DNA from 3 places in the Thalassospira sp. CH_XMU1420-2 genome. Region 3 is predicted to be linked to each of the others. Evidence: riboswitches for the same ligand, from Rfam matches in the RefSeq annotation. Region 3 holds a riboswitch; each other region holds the start of a gene.
The links. A riboswitch is a leader RNA that binds a small molecule or an ion and turns the genes downstream of it on or off. The one in region 3 is predicted to bind thiamine pyrophosphate.

Region 1 (4,527 bases), on a different contig from region 3:
GACTTGCCTTCAAGGCCCGAACCTTCGAGCAGCTTGTTGCCGTTCACAACATAGGCGTTGTGGTGTTTGTCATGGTGAAACTCAAGAGTTTCAGCCGACATGACCGGCGCAAGTGCGTCATATGCATACGGAAGTGCTGGGAGTTCAAATGCCATGATACAGTTCCTCGACTTTCATTATTGGTCTGTGCGGTAACGCAACATATCCCTTTTTCCACCTTTGGTGAAAGTGAAAATCCCGTGCAACCTGTTGGAAACCTTTGTTGCAGGGCCACTTCACCGGGCAGGGAGGGGTGCCTCTGGGCCATAATCTAGGTCGGCTGGCATTTTATGCAATGCGCCGTTTGGCAATATGATATTGCCTGGCCCTGTTCACTGAACATCCCGGCCGGGAAAACGTTCCGGGGACTCGCCAAAAAAATCGGTGTCCCCGTTTATTCCTTATACAGGCCGGTGCGATGTTCGATATCCGTCCCGTTGCGGATCATGACGTCATATTCGCCCGTTGGCAGGGACGAAATATCGAGTTTGCACGGGAAGGTATGACAGTCACGATCAAGCGCAATGGTACCGTCCTGGTGTGTCAGAATGACTTCACCAGCCGGCTTTTCAGAGCTGATAGTAACACTGTCGGTCGTCGGCTTCGGGGCAATCCGGATGGCTGCCACAGCCGCGGTCGTTCCGGTCAGGATACAGATCAGGGCGATGGCGACCGGTTTGCTGCGCATAGATTTCAACATGATATCCCTCGCGCTTGTGTGCATCGATCTCATGGAAACAAGATGCACCCCGAAGCCGGAGAATTAGCGGCGCAATTGCGGCATTTCCGTGCGGTTTGCTGCGCGGGGTGGGGGACAGCCATGCGTCACTGCCATCAAAACCCCCGCCAGACCGGAAGTTCGGGCGGGGGTTTTGACGATGAATTTCGGGTCAGGTATCTGATTTAACCGGTTATTTCCGGGCTTTGATGGCATCAGAAATCTTGCGGGTGGCGCCTTCGGGGTCGGGTTGTCCGCAAATTGCCGATACAACCGCAATGCCGTTCGCACCGGCTTCAAATACCGGGTCGACGTGATCGCGTTTCAATCCGCCGATCGCAACGGATGGCAAACCGGCGATCCGAACCAGATTGGCAAGACCATCAAACCCGATGGCCGGTTTATGATCGGGTTTGGTCGGTGTGGCAAAGACCGGTCCAATACCGACATAATCGACAATCGACCGATCAACCTTGCGGGCGACAGTTTCGTCTTCGATCGACAGGCCAATGATCTTGTCCGGGCCAAGCCGGTCGCGCGCAGTTTTTGTCGGCAGGTCATCCTGACCGACATGCAATCCATCAGCACCGATGGCGATTGCGGCGTCGATATCGTCATTCACAATCAGCGGCACACCGGTACCGCGCATCGCATCCATCAGTTCGCGCCCAATGCGTATCAGACCTTCGGTACCGGCTCTTTTGTCGCGCAACTGGACGATGGTTGCCCCGCCAGCAATCGCTGCCAGAGTGGTTTCGACCATCGAATGAGTTCGGCACAGCTCGGGATCAAGCACCAGATAAAGGGACAGATCAAAGGATGTCATAGGACCTCGATACGCGCAGTGCCGGCAAAGGTTGCAGCATCAAGATTATGCAGCCCGTCAACAAAGGCCGTCATGAAGGATGCCGGACCGTTGGCTGATTTTGCCGCGATGCTTCCCGCAACGGCAAAATTGGTCAGGGCGGCGATGGTGGCTTCAAAAGCCTGATCTTTGGCGATTGCGGTATAGGCACCAACAAGTGCGGTCAGCGAACAGCCCATGGCCGTGATTTTCGGCATCAGGTCCGAACCACCGGCAATGCGGACATTGCGCGTTCCATCTGTGACAAAATCAACCTCGCCCGTGACGGCAACGATGGCCTTCTGCGCGGTGGCAAGGGTGCGGGCGGCTTCTTCGGCCTGTTCGACCGGATCGCCACTGTCAACGCCCTGACCGGCACTTTGGCCGCCGCCAAGGGCGATGATTTCGGAAGCGTTACCGCGAATGACAGTCGGGTTCAGTTTCAGCAACCGGGCAACCGTATCGCGGCGATATGTGGTGGCGAAATGTGCCACGGGATCAAGAACCCATGGCTTGCCTGCGTCATTTGCCGATTTGGCCGCGGCAATCATGCCTTCGACCCAATGGGGCGACAGGGTGCCGATATTGACGGTCAGTGCGCCTGCGATTGCGGCAAATTCTCCGGATTCTTCTGGTGTATGGACCATTGCCGGTGATGCGCCCGCCGCCAGAAGGACATTGGCAGCATAATTCATCGCAACATAGTTGGTGATGCAATGGACCAGCGGATTGGTCGCACGCATTTTTTCAAACAGCCCGGTTGCGGTGGTGGAAAGATCAGTCGTCATGTCGAGGCTCCAATGCAGCAAACTCAAGTGCGTTTGGAGACCCAGTTCGAAGTCGGAAAGATGGAGAACGCCGAAAATTTCGCGTTCACACCGTCCCTACGCCAGTATGAACTGGATCAGGTTCAAAGGGTCACTGCGCGGCAGTTTCTCAGCCCCCTGACGGGGCTCCCCTTGGTGAATGCCCAAAATGGGTTTTAATGTGCTTTCTGTCAATTCATCCTGTCGGTCACAGCATGATCAGGGACCAGAATGCAAACGGCGGGGCAGCTTGCGCCATCCCGCCGTTTGAAAATGTCGTTGGTTCGTCGTGATTATTTGCGACGTTCCATCGCAGCCTTAAGGGCGGCTGCCATCGCACCGCCGTCACCGCCGGAATTTCCGCCGGCATTACCGCGATTCCCGCCGCCAGATGTGTGTTGCGGGCGACCGCCATGACCACCGCGTGGTGCCTGCCCACGGTTATCGGACCGTTTTTCACGCACAGCTTCGTAATCCGGGGCCGATTTCATCGAAAGCCCGATACGTTTGCGGGGCGCGTCAACTTCCATCACCGTCACCGAGACGATTTGACCGGCCTTGACCACCTGGCGCGGATCTTCGACGAATTTGTCGGCCAACTGGGAAATGTGAACCAGACCGTCCTGATGGACTCCGATATCGACAAATGCCCCAAAATTGGTGACGTTGGTGACCGTTCCTTCAAGCTTCATGCCGGTGCGAAGGTCTTTGATTTCATTCACACCATCGGCAAATTTCGCGGTTTTGAATTCCGGGCGCGGATCGCGGCCGGGTTTGTCAAGTTCGGCCAGAATGTCGCGGATGGTCGGGACACCAAACGTGTCATCAGCGAAATCTTCGGCGCGCAGGGTCTTGATAAAGGCCGAGTCGCCAATCAGGGTCGCCAGCGGTTTTGATGCCTTTGCACTGATTTTTTCGACCAGCGGATAGGCTTCCGGGTGCACGGCCGATGCATCAAGCGGGTTCTGGGCACCACGAATACGCAAGAAGCCGGCACATTGTTCAAACGCCTTTGGTCCCAGACGTTCGACCTTTTTCAGGTCGGCACGGGACTGGAACGCACCGTTTGAATCGCGATAGCTGACAATATTGCGGGCCAGTGTTTCGGTCAGACCGGCAACTCGGGTCAAAAGCGGGATCGATGCGGTATTCAGGTCAACACCAACGCCGTTCACGCAATCCTCGACCACGGCATCAAGAGAACGGGCCAGTTTGGTTTCCGATACATCGTGCTGATACTGCCCGACACCGATGGATTTCGGTTCGATCTTTACCAGTTCTGCCAGCGGGTCCTGTAATCGACGGGCAATTGATGCTGCCCCACGCAGCGACACATCAAGATCGGGGAATTCTTCAGCCGCGAATTGCGATGCCGAATAGACCGATGCGCCGGCTTCGTTCACGATGACCTTGGTGGCCTTAAGGGCCGGAAAACGTTTCAGAAGCTGACCGGCAAGTTCATCCGTCTCGCGCGAGAACGTGCCATTGCCAATCGCAATCAGTTCGATCTTGTGACGGGCAGCAAGGGCTGCAAGGGTATTAAGCGCCCCTTCAACGTCATTGCGCGGCTGGAACGGGTAAACCGTTGCGGTATCGACCAGCTTGCCGGTGGCATCGACAACTGCGACCTTGACGCCGGTACGAACCCCCGGATCAAGACCCATGGTGGCCTTTTGCCCGGCTGGTGCGGCCAGCAGAAGATCCTTGAGGTTATCGGCAAAGACCTTGATTGCGCCTTCTTCGGCGCTGTCGCGCAGGGTACCAAACAGATCAAGCTCGATCGACAGCGACAGTTTGACGCGCCAGGTCCAGCGTACCGTATCAAGCAGCCATTTGTCGGCTGCCCGGCCCTTATCGGCAATGCCGACATGGGCGGCGATCATGATTTCAGCGCGGCCCGGCTGACTGCGCGGACGGTCTTCGTCCTCTTTGCCAAGGGTCAGCTTCAGCTGAAGGATATCTTCGTTGCGGCCACGGAAAAGTGCGAGCGCACGGTGCGACGGGCAGGTTTTGATTTTTTCGGAATGTTCGAAATAGTCGGAGAATTTCGCGCCTTCGGCCTGTTTGCCTTCGACCACGGTTGCGGTGATTTCACCTTCGTTCCACAAATGGTCACGCAG
Region 2 (4,527 bases), on a different contig from region 3:
TTCGGCATTCGACATCCGGTCGTCACGTGGTGTTTCCACATGCAAGGCGATCCAGGGAACGCGCTGGCGCTCTGCCATCCGCTTGGCCGTGCGGACCAGCTTTTTGGCAACCGGACTTTCATTCAGGCACACCATCAGGCGTTCTTGCGTCGGCCATGGGCCGCTGACCGCGTGGGTGCGCATATATTCCAGCATCTGCGCATCAATGCGTTCAGCAGCAATACGCATCGCCAGTTCGCGAAGGGCGGTCAGATTACCCTTGCTGAAGAAATGCCGGAGCGCGCGCCCCACCTGATCGATGACATAAACCTTGCCATCGCGCAGTCTTTGCAAAAGATCATCAGGCGGCAGATCGATCAGTTCAATTTCATTGGCTTTTTCAAGGAAACTGTCGGGCAAGGTTTCGCGTACGCGAACACGTGAAATCCGGGCGACAATATCGTTCAGGCTTTCAAGATGCTGGATGTTCAGCGTCGTATAGACATCAATCCCGGCATCAAGCAACTCATCGATATCCTGATAGCGCTTTTCATGACGACTGCCCGGCACATTGGTATGTGCCAGTTCGTCCACAAGGGCGATTTCCGGTTTGCGCCAGATGATCGCATCAATATCCATTTCCCCAAAGACACGGCCCCGATGCAAAAGCCTCTTGCGCGGCAATGCTTCAAGACCGCGCAAGAGGTTTTCGGTTTCCACGCGCCCGTGGGTTTCGACAATGCCGACAATAACGTCCCGCCCTTCCTTCTGCCGTTCCTGCGCGGCTTGAAGCATGGCATAGGTCTTTCCGACGCCCGGATAGGCGCCTAGAAAGATCTTGAGCTTGCCCCTCTCATCCTTGTGGGTCTGTTCCAGCAGAGCTTCGGGTGATGGACGGTCCTCTTCGTCGGTCATCTTGTGTCGATCAAAGTTTTTCGTATTTATGCTGTCATATCAGAACCATCGGCGGATCGCGCGGATAATTAGGCGGTAGACTGACAGCGCCCTGTTACGGAGCCAGACAGCACGCATCTCCTACGCCTGACGCATGATTGCTCTTTGCCGTGCACTGGACTGCCATCGGACAAACCAGTGCTCAATTTCATCCTGTTTCGTCATTGCCTCAAGACGATATTTCGTCCAAAGTCAGGGGTTATTCAGATAGCATTTCTCTACATGTCTGCAATGGAACTGCGCTTTGGATCGGGTTTGCACGTTGGCTTAGTGCGCCTTCGGAGCTGTCTCTCATTACCTTGACATGAACCAAACTGCCAAGAGCTTAAGTTCAGAACGATAAAAATTCCCGCAGGCTGGTAACGCAAAAAAAGCTTTTGGACCAATCGCCCGGGATGAAAGCGAGAAATGCTAGTTTTTGTCGATCGGGCAGATCTTTTCGCACAAACGAAGAAAGACAATCATAGAACGAAGAGCTTTGGAAAAAGATCTGGAGCTATAGCCTAGCGTTGACAGTACTGGCACTACAGATGCGGGACAAATCCGGATTTCTCGAGCCGTTCGGAGCCCTCCCCTTCTCTCTCTAAGTCCGCTCTTTCGGTACAATTCGCAAGGTAGCCGGGACGCTTACCGATTGACACCCCCCCTGCATAACTTGTAACCCTTCAATCAATCACCTGGGGAGCCCCGACAAGGGGCTGAGATACTGCTGGCGATGCAGCGCAGTGACCCATTGAACCTGATCCAGTTCATACTGGCGTAGGGATGGTGCAGAGGCTGGCATATTCACGTGTTCCTGATGGGCCTGATCCGTCTGGTACGGGTGAATTTTCACCATAATGTCAGCCCCCCTCATCACATGCCTTTCGCAGAACTGGGTCTCCATTGCTTTGACTGCAAAGGGACCTTTTATGTCTGTCAAAATTTCTACATCTGATGTCACCACCGGGCCATTGCCCGCATCGCGCAAGATCCATATTCCCGGCGATCTGCACCCCGAAATTCGCGTGCCGATGCGTGAAATCTCGGTCCATCCCACAGCCGGCGAGCCACCGTTAAAGGTGTATGACTCATCGGGTCCCTATACCGATCCAGATATTGAGATCGACATTGCCAAAGGCCTGCCGAGAATTCGGCGCAACTGGATTGCCGGACGCGGTGATACCGAACGATATGCCGGGCGCGCGATCAAACCCGAAGATAATGGCTTTGTCGAAAGCGGGAACCATGCTGTTCCGGTGTTCCCAAATCATCACGCGCCCTTACGCGCGACCGATGGTCAAGCGGTCACACAGCTTGCCTATGCCAGGGCGGGCATCATTACCGCAGAAATGGAATATGTCGCGATCCGCGAAAATATGGGACGTGCCGAATTGCGGGCTAATGCAAAGCGTGATGGCGAGGCTTTCGGGGCAGTCATCCCCGATAATGTCACACCGGAGTTCGTTCGTGATGAAGTAGCGCGTGGGCGTGCGGTGATCCCGGCCAATATCAACCATCCCGAAGCCGAACCCATGATCATTGGCCGTAATTTCCTGGTCAAGATCAACGCCAATATTGGTAATTCGGCAGTGACATCATCGATGGGGGAAGAGGTTGAAAAGATGGTCTGGGCAACCCGGTGGGGGGCCGATACCGTCATGGACCTATCGACCGGGCGCAATATCCACAATATCCGTGACTGGATCATTCGCAATTCCCCGGTGCCAATCGGGACCGTGCCGATCTATCAGGCGCTGGAAAAAGTTGGTGGCATTGCCGAAGACCTGACATGGGAGGTTTTCCGCGACACCCTGATCGAGCAGGCCGAACAGGGCGTTGATTACTTCACCATTCATGCCGGGTTGCGTTTGCACCACATCCCGTTGACCGTGGATCGGGTCACCGGGATTGTATCGCGCGGCGGATCGATCATGGCCAAGTGGTGCTTGCATCATCACCGTGAAAGTTTCCTCTATGAGCATTTCGCCGAGATTTGTGACATCTGTCGGATGTATGACGTGTCGTTCTCGCTGGGCGATGGATTGCGGCCCGGGTCAATTGCCGATGCCAATGATGCCGCCCAGTTTGCCGAACTTGAAACCCTTGGCGAACTGACCCAGATCGCCTGGGCCAAGGATTGTCAGGTCATGATCGAAGGGCCCGGTCATGTGCCGATGCACAAAATCCGCGAAAATATGGACAAGCAATTGGCGGTCTGCGGCGAAGCACCATTCTATACGCTTGGCCCTCTAACGACGGATATCGCACCGGGTTACGATCACATCACATCAGGTATTGGCGCTGCGATGATCGGATGGTTTGGTACCGCGATGCTGTGTTACGTCACCCCCAAAGAGCATCTTGGTCTGCCCGATCGTGATGATGTCAAAACCGGGGTGATTACCTATAAGATCGCCGCACACGCAGCCGATCTGGCCAAGGGGCATCCGGCAGCACAGGCGCGCGACGATGCGCTTTCACGTGCCCGGTTTGAATTCCGTTGGGAAGATCAGTTCAACCTGTCACTTGATCCGGAAACCGCGCGATCCTTCCACGATCAGACCTTGCCCAAAGAAGCCCACAAGGTAGCGCATTTCTGTTCGATGTGCGGGCCGAAATTCTGTTCGATGCGGATATCGCATGAAATTCGTGCCGATGTGCAAAAGGAAGGGATGGCTGCGATGGCTGATAAGTATCGCGATGGCGGTGATCTTTATATGCAGGTCGAGGCAAACGACTAAATACGAAAGGCGGGTCCCGAAAGACCCGCCTTTTTCTTCTTTGGTTTGCCGTGTCGGACCTGAAAGGTCGTGTCAGAGAACGGTCAGCATGCTTGCGACCAGCGGGTGACGGACGATGTCCTTGTCACGCAGCTGAACACAGGCGACGTCTTCGACATTTTCAAGGCGTTCGGACATTTCCGACAGTCCGGACATTTCCGGCAGAAGGTCGGTCTGGTCCGGGTCACCGGTCAGGATCATGGTTGAATTCCAGCCAAGACGGGTGACCTGCATCTTGAACTGCCATAGGTGCAGTTCTGCTCCTCGTCGATCACGACGAAGGCGTTGTTGAGCCTACCGCCACGCATATAGCCGATCGGCGCGATTTCCATCGTGCCGTCCGACAGATATTGCCGCAGGTGTTTAGCGCCTAGGCGGTCAGTGCATCATAAAGCGGGTGAAGGGTAGCTCGATATACCAGACAAATGTCCCAAGTAGTTGAGAGCGACCCTTTCACTCGATAACATCTCGATAGCATCGCCACTTACTGTTGCAACGACATCGCCTTTTCGAACCCGTTCACCATCGGTGAATATCTTTTCCCAACGAACGTTGCCCCCTGACAGCCGGAAAGCTGCTTCGGCATAGTCAACACCACACAAAAGACCATCCTCGCGCGCGACAATGCAGGCTTCAGCCGTCTGCCCGGTCGACAATGTATAGGATGAGGTTATGTCCCCGGAACGACCATAGTCTTCCAAAAGGGCCGCCATCACGGTTCGTTCGGTTATCAGTCTGGGTATTGCAGGAAGCTTCATCATTTTTGATAGCCTTCGGAGAAAAATTAACACTTTTGGACACAGCTTATATTGTTAATTGATTAACCATAAAC
Region 3 (4,527 bases):
ATTTTCTTGCCCTTAAGGTCCGCGATTTCCTTGATCGGGCCATCTTCCAAAACGATCAGGCTGTTAAGCGGGGTCGCAACCAGCGTCCCGATACGGGTCAGCGGCAATCCTTCGGCCGCCTGTACGTGAAGCTGGGGCTGATAATTGACCGCAACGTCGCCCTGACCGGCAGCAACAAGGCGCGGCGGGGCGGAAGGGTCGCTTGGTTCGATCAGTTCAACGTCAAGATCATGCTTGGCAAAGAAACCCTTTTCCTTGGCGACGATCAGCGGTGCGTGATCCGGGTTCACAAACCAGTCCAGCAGAATGACCAGCTTGTCGGCGGCAAAGGCCGTTGAGGACGTGCCAAGAACCATTGCGCCCAATGCGGTCGCGGTGATCATGGATTTAAGGCGTGACATGGATGAACCTCCGTAAGATGCGCCAAATTATTTGTATGAGGATTTAAACCGCGGCCGATTTGGCAGCGGGGAATTGTATTACCGAACCGGTTTCAGGCTGTCGGGCTGCCAGGGCAGGGCTGCGCGCAGGACGCGATCGACAATGAAATATTGCGTGATCGAAAAGGCGCACAGGATCAGAAGACAGGCAAAAACCATATCAATCTGAACCCGGGCATTGGCATGCAACATCAAATAGCCAAGCCCGTGACTGGACCCCACCCATTCCCCAATCACCGCGCCAATCGGGGCCACAGCGGTGGCAACCCGGAAACCCGATGCAAAGGCCGGAAGGGCAGCGGGCAGGCGGATATGGGTCAAAAGTCGCCAGCGACTGGCCCCCATGGTCCGTGCCAGATCAAGCCAGCCGCTTTCAGTGCGTGCCAACCCGTCAAAGAAGGCGACTGTCACCGGGAAGAAAATGATCAGGGCCGCCATGGCAATCTTGGATGCCAGACCAAAGCCCAGCCAAAGAACCAGAAGCGGTGCCAAGGCAAAGAACGGAATGGCCTGCGACACCAGAAGGATCGGCATCAACCAGAACCGGACCGGCGAAAACAGCGCCATCGGAATGGCGGCCAGCGTGCCGAGGGCCGCACCGGCAAACAGGCCAATCACCGTTTCGGCAATGGTATATTGCGCGTGATCAAGCAGCACATCATGCCGGGCAAACAGGGTGGCCCAGACATCTGCGGGCGTTGGCAGCATGTATTTCGGCGCACCGGTAATCAGAACCAGCGCCTGCCAAGTTGCAATCAGCGCAACCACAATGATCAAGGGCCGGGCAAGCATCAGCCAGCGGCGTTCTGTCAGCGGTTTTTTATGGGTATGAGGATTGTTTTGAAGGCTCATGACAAAGCCTCCGCCCCAAATCCGGGGGCAATATCGGCACCAAGTTGGCGCAGCAATTCGGCCTGCTGGGCCAAAATGGCGGGATCGGTGATGTTGCGCGGGCTTTGACCATCTGGCGTGATGGCATCGGCAAGGGTGGCCGGGGCACCCGACAGGACATGAACATGATCGCCAAGACGCAATGCTTCAAGCGGGTCGTGGGTTACCAGCAATACCGTCTTGCCGCGCAAAACCCGTGCGGCCAATTCCTGCAAACGTAATCGATTGACCGGATCAAGGGCTGAAAACGGTTCATCCATCAGGACAACCGGGCGGTCCTCCATCAGGGTGCGGGCAAGGGCGGCACGCTGTTTCATGCCCCCCGAAAGCTTTGCCGGGCGTAGGTGGGCTGCATCGGTCAAACCGACTTCGGCGATCAGGTGTTCGGCGCGCGCATGATCGGGACGTTCCCCGCGAAGGACCGCGCCAAGCTCGACATTCTCGCGCACGGTGCGCCAGGGCAAAAGCAAATCCTGCTGCGCCATATAGGCGATGCGGTTCTTAAGGATGCCGCCATCCGAACAGGTGATGTTACCGCTAACATCGCCTTCGACCAGACCGGCAAGGAAGCGCAAAAGCGTGCTTTTGCCAACGCCGCTGGGACCGAGCAAACAGGTAAAGCTTCCGGCCCGAAGGGTCAGATCAAGATCATCAAAAATATCAACGCCGCCAAATGCCACACGGGCACCCGACAGGTGGATATCGAAACTGGTTGGATTTTGCGCCTGCTGGGGCGCTTGTTCTGTGTCGCGCATTCGATCCTTCCTACGCCGGTCTTAACCGGTTCAGGTTCAAAGGGTCGTTCGGCAACACCGAACCTCTCAGCCGATTTACGATCGGCCCCCCCGGAGATGACGGGACTATGCGCAGTCAAAACGCGTCCGTCAAGTTTTGTGACAATTTGTGTCAGGCGCTGCGCGCGATAAAGAACGAAGATCGGTGTGTCAGATCGCTGTAATCAGGCCTTGCAGAATGGCGTGAATGCACGCAATGCTGTGGGGAGCCTGCCGTTGAAATTGACTGACATCTGTTGTGACCATCTTGCCCGAAACCCTTCCTGATTATCGTCGGGGTGACATAACCCCGCGCATGATTGCCGCCGAAATTTACCGCGGGTCCAGTTACGGGCCGAAACACCCATTGGCGATCCCGCGGGTGTCGCTGGTGGTCGATATGGTGCATGCGCTGGGCTGGGTGGATGAAAGCACCTATTTGACGGGGCCGGTGGCAACGCCCGATCAACTGGCGCGGTTTCATGACCCGGAATATGTCGATGCCGTCATGCAGGCCGAACGTGACCAGTCCCTTCCCGAGGAGGTCATGGTCCGGTTTGGTCTGGGTAAAAATGGCAATCCGATCTATCCGGAAATTTTCCGGCGTCCGGCGACTGCGGCCGGATCATCGATCCTGGCGGCGCAATTGATTGCCGATGGCGGCATCATCCATCATCCGGCCGGGGGGACGCACCACGGATTGCGCGACCGGGCATCGGGGTTTTGTTACTTCAACGACCCGGTTCTGGGGATTTATGCGCTTCTCGATTCGGGGCTGGATCGGGTGTTGTATGTTGATATTGACGCCCATCACGGGGATGGCGTGCAATATGCCTTTGCCGAAGATGACCGGGTTCTGACCGTTTCCATGCATCAGGAAGATTTATGGCCCAAGACCGGCGCGATTGATGACGTGGCCGGTGGCATGGCCCGCAACCTGCCCATGCCGGGCGGGATGAATGACGACGAGATGCGGTTCGTTCTTTTTGAATATTTGATTCCTCTTGCATTAAGTTTTGCACCACAAGCTATTGTTTTACAATGTGGATGTGATACTCTTGCCGAGGATCCGCTTTCAAAACAGCTTTTGGGCAATCAATCGATCTGGGAAGTCGTGGGGGCGATGACCAGATTGGCGCCAAGAAGTCTTGTTCTTGGCGGCGGAGGATATAGTCCATATGGGGTTGCGCGCTGTTGGTCCGGGGTGTGGGCGACCATTAACGGGATCGAAATACCACCTGTGTTACCCATCACAGCGGAAAATATCCTGCGTGTCATAAAATGGTCGCATAGTCGTGGCAGACAGCCGGCCAACGAGTTGTTTACAACTTTGGCGGATCCATGGCGGGGTGGCGCAATCCGGGACGAGGTCCGGGAACGCGTCAGAAGACTAAGAGGGTATGGGGTATGAAGTCGTTTATTCAGATGGCTTTGGTGGTGTGCTTTATCAGCGCAGCAGTGGTTGCGGGGCTTAATGCAAAGGCAACCGGATTTGAACGATCGCGCATTCTCGTCGATGGTGAGGTCTATAATGTCGAAATGGCCGTCACCCCGGAAGAACGATCGCGCGGCCTGATGTTCCGCACCGAAATGGCCAGTGATGCAGGGATGCTGTTTGATTTCGGCGGCGCACGTGACATTTCAATGTGGATGAAGAACACCTTCATTTCGCTTGATATGTTGTTCATTGATGCCAGTGGCACGATTGTCGGCATTGAAAAGCGCACGGTACCGCAATCGGAAACCATCATCCCGTCGCCAAAGCCGGTGCGCTTCGTGCTTGAGCTGAATGGTGGCTCGGCCGACAAGATGGGCTTTGAGGTTGGCGAAAAGGTAGAAGGCCTGCCGCGCTAGGGCGTTGTGGCCAACCCGCCCACAGTCAAAAGATCAATCAGCAATAGCAAGGCCGCAGACCATATCTGCGGCCTTTGGTTTTTGTGCATGTTTTTCGGAAAAAACGCATAATGCGGTCTTGCCCACCCGGCATTATGGTGCTAAATCCACATCCGCGTCGGGGAGTAGCGCAGTCTGGTAGCGTACCTGCTTTGGGAGCAGGGGGTCGCGAGTTCGAATCTCGCCTTCCCGACCATTTCCCTTTTTGTTGTCTGACGGTGATCCAACAGGATTTCCAATTCGCGACAAAAGGTGTAAAAGATGAAGTATTGGCAGGGGTTAGAGAGGCCCGTTAAACTGCCATATCCATCTTATCCCGACGGTCAAGACGAGGGTCCCGATGAAGGTCCGTGTTTATAAACCTGCCAAAAACGCCATGCAGTCCGGTCAGGCTGCGACCAAGCACTGGGTTATGGAATTTGAACCGGGTGCGAAAAAAGTCGCCGATCAGCTGATGGGGTGGATCGGATCAACCGATACCCGTGGCCAGGTCCGCATGTATTTCGATACCCTTGAAGAAGCCCAGGCCT

Region 1: linked by a shared signal. The riboswitch ahead of thiM (hydroxyethylthiazole kinase) and the one ahead of WA429_RS11040 (ABC transporter ATP-binding protein) in region 3 are both predicted to bind thiamine pyrophosphate.
Region 2: linked by a shared signal. The riboswitch ahead of thiC (phosphomethylpyrimidine synthase ThiC) and the one ahead of WA429_RS11040 (ABC transporter ATP-binding protein) in region 3 are both predicted to bind thiamine pyrophosphate.

What each region holds. Positions count from the first base shown of each region.
Region 1 covers NZ_JAYMEG010000001.1:228,620-233,146, forward strand. Annotated here, with positions in the region: gene WA429_RS01120 (superoxide dismutase) at 1-155, opposite strand, end outside; gene WA429_RS01125 (hypothetical protein) at 434-739, opposite strand; gene thiE (thiamine phosphate synthase) at 951-1,583, opposite strand; gene thiM (hydroxyethylthiazole kinase) at 1,580-2,389, opposite strand; TPP riboswitch at 2,466-2,571, opposite strand; gene WA429_RS01140 (Tex family protein) at 2,701-4,527, opposite strand, start outside.
Region 2 covers NZ_JAYMEG010000007.1:14,734-19,260, reverse strand. Annotated here, with positions in the region: gene WA429_RS18385 (sensor histidine kinase KdpD) at 1-894, opposite strand, end outside; TPP riboswitch at 1,602-1,717, shown strand; gene thiC (phosphomethylpyrimidine synthase ThiC) at 1,845-3,656, shown strand; partial or broken gene WA429_RS18375 (PhoH family protein) at 3,729-4,078, opposite strand; gene WA429_RS18370 (hypothetical protein) at 4,082-4,456, opposite strand.
Region 3 covers NZ_JAYMEG010000003.1:295,281-299,807, forward strand. Annotated here, with positions in the region: gene WA429_RS11030 (ABC transporter substrate-binding protein) at 1-401, opposite strand, end outside; gene WA429_RS11035 (ABC transporter permease) at 480-1,292, opposite strand; gene WA429_RS11040 (ABC transporter ATP-binding protein) at 1,289-2,086, opposite strand; TPP riboswitch at 2,077-2,188, opposite strand; gene WA429_RS11045 (acetoin utilization protein AcuC) at 2,364-3,515, shown strand; gene WA429_RS11050 (DUF192 domain-containing protein) at 3,512-3,958, shown strand; tRNA gene WA429_RS11055 (tRNA-Pro) at 4,117-4,193, shown strand; gene WA429_RS11060 (ETC complex I subunit) at 4,338-4,527, shown strand, end outside.